4 regions of the Priestia sp. GS2 genome follow, and region 3 is predicted to be linked to each of the others. Evidence: riboswitches for the same ligand, from Rfam matches in the RefSeq annotation. Region 3 holds a riboswitch; each other region holds the start of a gene.
The links. A riboswitch is a leader RNA that binds a small molecule or an ion and turns the genes downstream of it on or off. The one in region 3 is predicted to bind cobalamin.
Positions count from the first base shown of each region.

Region 1: it holds a riboswitch for cobalamin, as region 3 does, so the genes downstream of both, V2145_RS11215 (ABC transporter substrate-binding protein) here and V2145_RS19680 (hypothetical protein) in region 3, are expected to answer to the same signal.
Region 2: it holds a riboswitch for cobalamin, as region 3 does, so the genes downstream of both, V2145_RS00350 (ribonucleoside-diphosphate reductase subunit alpha) here and V2145_RS19680 (hypothetical protein) in region 3, are expected to answer to the same signal.
Region 4: it holds a riboswitch for cobalamin, as region 3 does, so the genes downstream of both, metE (5-methyltetrahydropteroyltriglutamate--homocysteine S-methyltransferase) here and V2145_RS19680 (hypothetical protein) in region 3, are expected to answer to the same signal.

Region 1 is NZ_JAZGJX010000001.1:2,153,367-2,155,560, reverse strand. Features, by position in the region: gene V2145_RS11220 (DinB family protein) at 119-622, shown strand; cobalamin riboswitch at 825-1,006, shown strand; gene V2145_RS11215 (ABC transporter substrate-binding protein) at 1,169-2,110, shown strand; gene V2145_RS11210 (adenosylcobinamide amidohydrolase) at 2,193-2,194, shown strand, end outside.
Region 2 is NZ_JAZGJX010000001.1:60,714-62,907, forward strand. Features, by position in the region: gene menC (o-succinylbenzoate synthase) at 1-21, shown strand, start outside; cobalamin riboswitch at 435-620, shown strand; gene V2145_RS00350 (ribonucleoside-diphosphate reductase subunit alpha) at 803-2,194, shown strand, end outside.
Region 3 is NZ_JAZGJX010000002.1:71,734-73,927, forward strand. Features, by position in the region: gene mmgD (citrate synthase) at 1-1,011, opposite strand, end outside; gene V2145_RS19680 (hypothetical protein) at 1,001-1,234, opposite strand; cobalamin riboswitch at 1,399-1,598, opposite strand; gene V2145_RS19685 (DUF3923 family protein) at 1,850-2,071, shown strand; gene V2145_RS19690 ((deoxy)nucleoside triphosphate pyrophosphohydrolase) at 2,154-2,194, shown strand, end outside.
Region 4 is NZ_JAZGJX010000001.1:1,367,890-1,370,083, forward strand. Features, by position in the region: gene V2145_RS07100 (DHH family phosphoesterase) at 1-46, shown strand, start outside; gene V2145_RS07105 (SDR family NAD(P)-dependent oxidoreductase) at 71-820, shown strand; cobalamin riboswitch at 1,006-1,192, shown strand; gene metE (5-methyltetrahydropteroyltriglutamate--homocysteine S-methyltransferase) at 1,335-2,194, shown strand, end outside.

The sequences.
Region 1 (2,194 bases), on a different contig from region 3:
AGCTTTTATTGTATAGAGTTTTGAACCCGATTATTAGATGAAAAACAAGCTTGTAGAATACGAACGTATGTTTTATAATTCTTGTATGGAAATAAAAGGTGATACGGAGGGGGTTTGAATGTACATAACAGTAGAAGACTTTATTAAAGAATGGAACCGGGAAGCCCTGCTTACTCAAAAAGTTTTAGAAGGTCTAACTGATCAAGCGTTAACTCAAAAGGTGTATGCAGAAGGCCGCACTCTAGGAAGAATTGTATGGCACTTTACAACAAATATTCCAGACTATTTGGTTCATTTTGGGGTGGAAATAGCTAAGCTAGAAAATGCTGAACATATGCCCTCCTGTGCTAAAGAGTTTGCGGAAACTTTCAATAAAATCAGCTTACAGGTAGCAAAAGCGATTAGCCAGCAGTGGACAGATGAAACATTAAAAGAAGTACAAACAGCCTTTGGGCGACAAGAGACGAATGCTCAAATCTTAATGGGATTGATTAAGCATATTATCCATCATCGTGGACAAGTTACGGTTCTTATACGTCAAGCTGGGCTTGAACCTTTTGGTGTATACGGTCCCACAAAAGAAGGATGGGAAGGTAGAGGCGTTGAAAATCCTCCTCTTTAAAGATAATTGGGCTATAAAAAAAGAGTCTTTTTAAAGACTCCAATGACTTACCCCTAAATTTTCAGCCTATCATAACCATACAATAGCAAAAGCATCTATGCCTTACTATTACTTTGATAGAACTTCTGACCTGAAATGTATGAACGTTATGTTGATTTTCTATTTCCATTTTGAATGGAGTGCGTTATACTAAGACAGGTGAATAATCGTGAAGCAATAAGGTCTCAATTTTAACATTGAGTGAAAAGGGAAGTTTGGTGCAAGTCCAACGCGGTCCCGCCACTGTAAACGTTAGATGTCTAAAGATGCCACTGTTTGAAAAATGGGAAGGCTTAGTACATCATATACGTAAGTCAGGAGACCTGCCTTATTGTCAACTGTGAAACCTTCGAGGAGAGGGGAAGCAGGGTATTTGACGTACATAAACAGTGCGAAAGTCATTCGCATCATTTAACGTTACCTGCTTTACTTTCGATTGAAAGTAAAGTTTTTTTATGTGTGCTGAGCGACTTCATAACCGATACATAAATAGGAGGGGTTATCTAAATGAAAAAGTGGTTATCATCTGTTATTGTTGCGATGTTCCTTGTTGTTCTTGCAGCCTGTGGCGCAACTGATGAAGGAAGCAAACAAACAGAACAAACAAAGCAAACAGAAGAGCAAGCTGTTACGGTTAAAGATGCAAGAGGAGAAGAAGTAACGGTTGAACAAGCACCTAAGAAAATTGTTTCTCTTATGCCAAGTAACACGGAAATCGTTTATGAGTTAGGTCTTGAAAAGGAATTAGTTGGCGTAACGAGCAACGATGATTATCCTGCAAGCGTGAAAGAAAAAGAACAGGTAGGGGATATGAATATCAACGCGGAAAAAGTTATTTCATTGAATCCAGACCTAGTGTTAGCTCACGGTTCGAGCATGGGAATGTCGGATGAAGTTTTCAAGCAGATTGAAAGTGCAGGTATTCCGCTATTCGTTGTAAACGATGCAACGGATTTTAATACCGTGTATGAAACAATTGAAAACATCGGGAAGCTAACGAATAAAGTAGAAGAAGCAGATAACACGGTGAACGAAATGAAAGCTGCTGTTTCAGAAATTGAAGAAAAAGCGAAAGAAATTAAAGATGAAGATCGTAAGAAAGTATGGGTAGAAGTTTCACCTGCACCTGAGATTTATACAACTGGTAAAGGTACTTTTATGGATGAAATGATTAAAACAATCGGAGCAGAAAACGTAGCTGGAAATGAAGAAGGTTGGGTAAAACTTTCGGAAGAGAAAGTGGTTGAGCTAAACCCAGATACAATTGTTACAACCTATGATGGGGACGCAAAAGAAATTAAAAGCCGTCCAGCATGGAGTGATATTACAGCTGTAAAAGAAAATCAAATTGTAAACGTTGATTCTAATAAAACAAATCGACCTGGACCACGAATTGTAGAAGGGTTAGAAGAGTTCGCAAAAGCCGTATATCCTGAGGTGTATAATTAATCGAGAAAAGGACCATATTCCAATTCAAAAAGGAATTGGTCCTTTTTTATCGTTACGTCTTCAGCAGGATGATGAATTATTAAT
Region 2 (2,194 bases), on a different contig from region 3:
TATCAAAAAATATATGAGTGATATAAATCCACTTTAAAAGTGGATTTTTTTATTGGGATTTCTTCTGAAGAGCCTGCTTTCTTATCGTTTATATAAAAGCTATCTATCAGGTGAAAAAAAGTTTGATTAAATTTCACAAATCAAATAGTATAACCAATCCGAAAAAACATGTTATGATGGAATAGTTTGATGAAAAATGAAGCTGTTTATAATAGCTAGTTGCTAATACATAACAAAACTTTTAAAAATTTCTTTTTTATATGTATGCAAGAAACCTTATTAAATAAAGGCGTAGAAGGGTATGTCAAGTAAGGGAAGGGAAAATGAGCGGAAATTTATTTTGAAAAAAATATTGTAGTTCTGTAAGTTGTCCCTTATAATGTGTTTATAACACAACATCTTGTTTTTAATTAAAACTTCATATACTATATTTTGTGTTTTCCAGTAAAAAAGGTGTCTGATAAAAGACTTAAAAGGGAATTTGGTGCAAATCCAAAACTGTCCCCGCAACTGTGAATGCTGATGAAATAAGGAATAGCCACTGTGAATAACAATCATGGGAAGGCCTTAGAGTAAAGCGAAGCATAAGTCAGGAGACCTGCCTTTTTTATGACGTTTTATCTTCTTCGGGAGGTGAGAGGATAGAGCGAGGATTGAGAAAAGACATTTCGTCTTCTTTTATCTTCGTTCTATTCGCTCACTGCGTCAGGTGAGCGATTTTTTTATGCTGGAGAAAAAGGAGGAACTTATTCTTATGATTAATACAACAGATTTAAATAAACTTGAAAAAGTAAATTATGATATGAAATTACTTGGTGAAAAATTTCCACAACTTGATTTTTCAGGGTATGAGGAAAAGGTAGTGGAAACAGTTGCTGCGAAAGAGAATATGACGGATGAAAAAATAGCAAACGTGTTTATTTTAGCAGCACTTGAGCGAATTTCTATGGATGAGCCGGATTGGACATATGTAGCAGCTCATATCTACTTACAAGAGCTATATCGCAAAGCTGCAGTTAATAGAAAATATGATCAAGGTGAAAGATATGGATTATTTTACCAACTAATTAAAGAACTTACAGACATCGGGATTTATAATAAACAGCTTCTGGATACATACTCTGTGGAGGAAATCAATGAGCTAGGCTTAGCCATTGATTATACAAAAGATAGCTTATTTACGTATATTGGTCTGTTAACATTAGCTGACCGATACTTAGCAACATCACATGATAAGCGTGTATATGAGCTACCACAGGAACGCTTTTTAATTATTGCTATGACGCTGATGGCAAATGAAAAGAAAGAAAATCGCTTAGCGTTGGTAAAAGAGTCATACTGGGCACTTTCTAATCTTTATATGACAGTAGCAACACCGACATTAGCAAACGCAGGGAAAAGCTATGGACAGCTATCAAGCTGTTTCATTGATACGGTCGATGATAGTTTACGAGGTATCTATGATAGCAATACGGACTTAGCAACATTGAGTAAAAACGGTGGTGGGATTGGCGTGTATCTGGGTCATATCCGTAGCCGAGGCAGCGATATAAAAGGGTTTAAAGGTGTATCATCAGGAACAATTCCTTGGATGAAACAGCTTAATAACACAGCTGTTAGTGTTGATCAACTAGGCCAACGCCAAGGGGCGATTGCTGTATATTTAGACGTGTGGCACAAGGATATTTTTTCTTTCTTAGATGCACGTTTAAACAATGGAGACGAGCGTCAGCGTACACATGACTTATTTACTGGCGTTTGCCTGCCTGATTTATTTATGGAAGCCGTTGAAAAACGTGAAGACTGGTATTTGTTCGATCCGCATGAAGTTCGTACGGTAATGGGGTATTCACTAGAAGACTTCTATGATGAAGAAGAAGGCAGCGGCTCCTTTAGAAATCGTTATCGTGAATGCATTGAAAATGAAGCTCTATCAAGAGAAAAAGTGCCTGCGATTGAAATTTTTAAACGAATTATGATTTCACAATTAGAAACAGGAACACCATATATGTTCTATCGTGATACAGTAAACCGCGCTAACCAAAACCGTCATGAAGGCATGATTTATTGCAGTAATTTATGTACAGAAATTACGCAAAATCAAAGCATGACAACAGTAGTTGAAGAAGTTACCGAAGACGGAAAAATTGTTATTACAAAACAACCAGGTGACTTTGTAGTTTGTAATTTATCG
Region 3 (2,194 bases):
ACTAAAAAAGATTGGTGTATAAAGTGAAATAGGAATACCAAGCATCCAATAAACAGGTGCTGCGTAGTAATCTAAGTTTGGATAAAGACCTTTTTCACGCTTCATAAGTTCCTCGCCCGCCTCGCACATGCGATAAAGACGATCATCTCTTTGCAGGTCGCATAGCTGTTTGAGAGACTCTTTCATCATTAAAGCGCGCGGATCAATCTTGTTCATATACACGCGATGTCCAAATCCCATGATACGCTCTTTTTTATAAAGCTTAGCGGCCAGCAGCTCTTCAAATTTATCCACAGTACCAGCTTCTAAAAGCATTTCCATTACCGCTTCATTAGCTCCTCCATGCAGGTTTCCTTTTAAAGAAGCAACCGCTCCTGTCAACGCTCCGTATAAATCAGACTGAGTAGAAGAAATGACTCTCGCCGTAAACGTTGAGTTTGGCATCTCATGCTCACTGTATAAAACAAGTGAACGATCAAAGATTTGCTCTTCCAGAGACGATGGCTTCTTTCCGGTGATCATATAAAAGAAATTTGCGCTATACGATAACTCTTTAAGGGGACGAATAGGTTCTTTCTTCTCAATTAACCGGTAGCTGTTGGCCACAATCGCAGGCACTTTACCTAACAACTTGTAAGCACGGCTTTTATTTACTGATAGCGAGCGGTCATCAAGCCTCGTATCAAAGCCAGAAAGAAACGAAATTCCTGTTCGCAATCCATCCATTGGATGCGTGCCGTTAGGGAGTAAGCGGAAGACATCCAACAGTTCATCTGGAATGTCATACGTTCCTTTTAAAAATTCTTCCACTAATTTCTTCTCGTTATTATTGGGGAGCCTTTCTTCTAGTAAAAGATAGATCATATCAAGATAGCTCTTTGATTTTGATAGCTCAATCAGGTCATATCCTTGAATAATAATTTTCCCTTGCTGGGTATCGAGAAATGAAATTTTTGTTTCAGTAGCTACAACCCCTTCAAGTCCTGGAAAAAACCTCGCTTCAGTCTCCATATCTCTTTTCCTCCATTCCAAATATCTCTTCACCTACTATTTTGTAAGCCTTTTCAATATTGTGTAAAAAAAGAGCCTTCTTTTCAGCATCCCCCCTCTCGTCTACCACGCAATCTCTTAACTCCTGATAATAGTCTGAAAGTGTACAAGGGTTCTCTGCCACTACGTTATTCATAATGCTCGCTTTAAAGTAATTCACAAAATACTCAACTGATCCATCCACAGCTGCTCACCTCCATCACGCGTACCCTGTAAAAAAACAATAAAAAAACAACTTCTCAAAGAAGTTGTTAAGCTGCGAGACAATACTCAAATAAACATGTATTTAAATCATTTTTAAAACATGTTTGTCACTTCGCACTTAACACCCCCTATCCGCGTAGGTATTGATGCATGCTAAAACAGGCAGGTCTCCTGGCTTATGATCATCACTCTTCGAACCTTCCCATCTTCATTTCCATGAAAACAGTGGCGTTTTTCGAATCGCTCCCAAATACAGTTGCGGGACAGCGCCGGACTCCAACCGAACTTCCCTTTTAAGCAGATAAAAGATACCTTTCACCTACACCTGTTTCTACACCGATATTAAATTCACTTTAAACATATCAAATTTTATAAATTTTTACAATTTTTATTTTCATTTCACTTAGCTAACACTGTACAACACTTCATTTTTCAAAGCACTTATCTTATAAATCCATTTATAACCTCTCTGGCAAAAGCATAAATAAAATATAGAAAGATTGTTTTTGTTAATTATTGGATAATAAATCCTGTATAATAAAGGAAAAACTTAAAAGTAAATTTGCTTTATGCCAAAGATGAAAGGAGCGATTTCATGAAAAAACGATGGATTTCCTGGTGGATTACAAACTGTTTTTGGGCCATGCTATTTGTTTTAGGCACTATTATGGTATGGACGCGAAAAGTGGACGGAGCGGGTGCCATTCAAACCCCTGAGATTAAACTATTATCCTTTATTGTGTTAGTGCTTGCCTTTGTCATTCCGCTTGTGATTCAAATTGTATGGCTTGTTGTTAATGTAAGAACGAGTAAATGAAACCTACCTATCAATTCCGATCTTATAATCTCCTACTCTCCTATGTTATGATGAAACAAAACAGCTGTAAGGAGAATGAACCGTGAAGAAAAAAATAAAGGTCGTTGCGGCCGTTATTGAAAA
Region 4 (2,194 bases), on a different contig from region 3:
ATTTGTAACGGATCACTTGTTTCAACCAGAAGAAAAAGGTGAATGAATTAAGTATAGAGGAGGGATAACTTTGACATTTGAACGTGAGGTTGTTGTGGTAACCGGTGGCGCAAGTGGAATTGGAAAAGGTGTGGTAAGCGCCTACGCCAAAAAAGGTGCTAAAGTAGTGATTGCAGATATTGATGAAGAACAAGGGAATAAACATGCTAAAACGCTGCGTGAAACAGGCGTGCAAGCAATGTTTATTCCCACAGATGTAAGAAAAGAAGAGGATGTTATCAACCTCATCAAAGAAACTGTTTCAGCGTATGGCTCAATTACCATTTTGGTTAATAATGCTGGGATAACAAAGTGGAAGTCTCCTTATGAGTTAACGCTAGATGAATGGGACGATATCATAAATCTTAATTTACGAAGCGTATTTTTATGCTCAAGAGAAGCAGCAAAAGTGATGCGGAATAACAAAATGGGTGGTTCCATTGTAAACTTAGCTTCTACTCGTACTGTTATGTCAGAGCCAAATACTGAAGCATATGCTGCTACAAAAGGTGGTATTGTGGCGCTAACGCATGCTCTTGCCATTTCACTTGGACCAGACAAGATTACCGTCAACGCAATTTCGCCTGGGTGGATTGAGACCCAGCAATATGAAGAACTTCGAGATATTGATCATGCTCAGCATCCATCTAATCGAGTTGGTACTCCAGAAGATATTGCAAAAGCGTGTCTTTATCTAACGCACCCAGACAATGATTTTGTAACGGGAACGAACGTAGTTGTAGATGGTGGAATGACCCGCAAGATGATTTATGAACATTAACTAAAGTAAGCGTGCAAGCAGGCTATAGGCTATACCTATAGCCTGCTATTTTTATTTTCTATAAAAGCTTAGTTATATGAAAGCGTATTCTTTATAAAAATTAGAAAAATCAGACTTGATTTAATTATCGAAATCATGTATCGTTATGTTCAATTCCTTTCTGAAAGGGAATTAGTGTATAAAGTGAATATGTTCATGCAAGAGGTGCTAAGACGCTTGTTTTAGCTTAAAAGGGAAGATCGGTGAAAATCCGACACGGTCGCGCCACTGTAAAGAGGAGCTTATTATCAGTAAACCACTGTTTATGAAATGGGAAGGTGATAATAAGCGATGATTCTAAGTCAGGAGACCTGCCTGTTGTTTGCACTCACAACCTACGCGTAATAGGGAGAGGTGATTAGCTTGGTATTGAAACAAAAGTATATGTTGTTCAATACTTCTTAAAGCTGTCGTCTAACTCTCTTTCAAGAGAGTTTTTTTATTGCAGAAAAATAGACGAAACGAGGAGATTGAAATGACAATTAACACAGCAACAATTGGATATCCAAGAATCGGTAGAAATAGAGAATGGAAAAAAGCAATTGAGTCTTATTGGAAGCAGGAATTAACAGAAGCAGAGTTGCACAACGAGCTTCATGAGTTATATGTTAATCAACTTCGTATTCAAAAAGATAAGGGGATTGATTTTGTTTCAGTAGGTGATTTTAGTTACTACGATCACATGCTTGATACCGCGGTTATGTTTAATATTATTCCAAACCGTTTTAAACAGCAAAATCTATCTTCTCTTGATACATATTATGCAATGGCAAGAGGGAATAAAGAAGCAGAGGCATGTGAAATGACTAAGTGGTTTAATACCAATTATCACTACATTGTCCCAGAGTTTACTGACGTAAAGCCAGTATTAAATGAAAACAGACCGTTAGCATATTGGCAAAAAGCAAAGGACGAATTAGCACTTAACGGTAAGCCGTTCCTAATTGGACCAGCAACCTTCATCTTATTAGGTAAAGGATTTAAGTCGGAAGAAGTATCAACTTTATTCGCTCAATTAACTCCGCTTTACATTCAAGTCATTAAGGAATTACATGAAGCAGGCGCAGAATGGATTCAAATCGACGAACCAATTTTTGTGACGAACAAAGCAGAGGGATACTGGAAAGAAATTCAAGCATTTTATCAACGCGTTTCAGAGGAAGTGCCGGGTGCTAATCTCATCGTTCAAACGTATTTTGAAGCATTGGATAATTATCAATCTGTTGTGAACCTTCCTGTGAAAGCTTTTGGGTTAGACTTTGTACATGATGAGAGAAAAAATAGTGAAGCGATAAAAGCAAACGGCTTTCCAAAAGGAAAAAAGCTTTTTGCAGG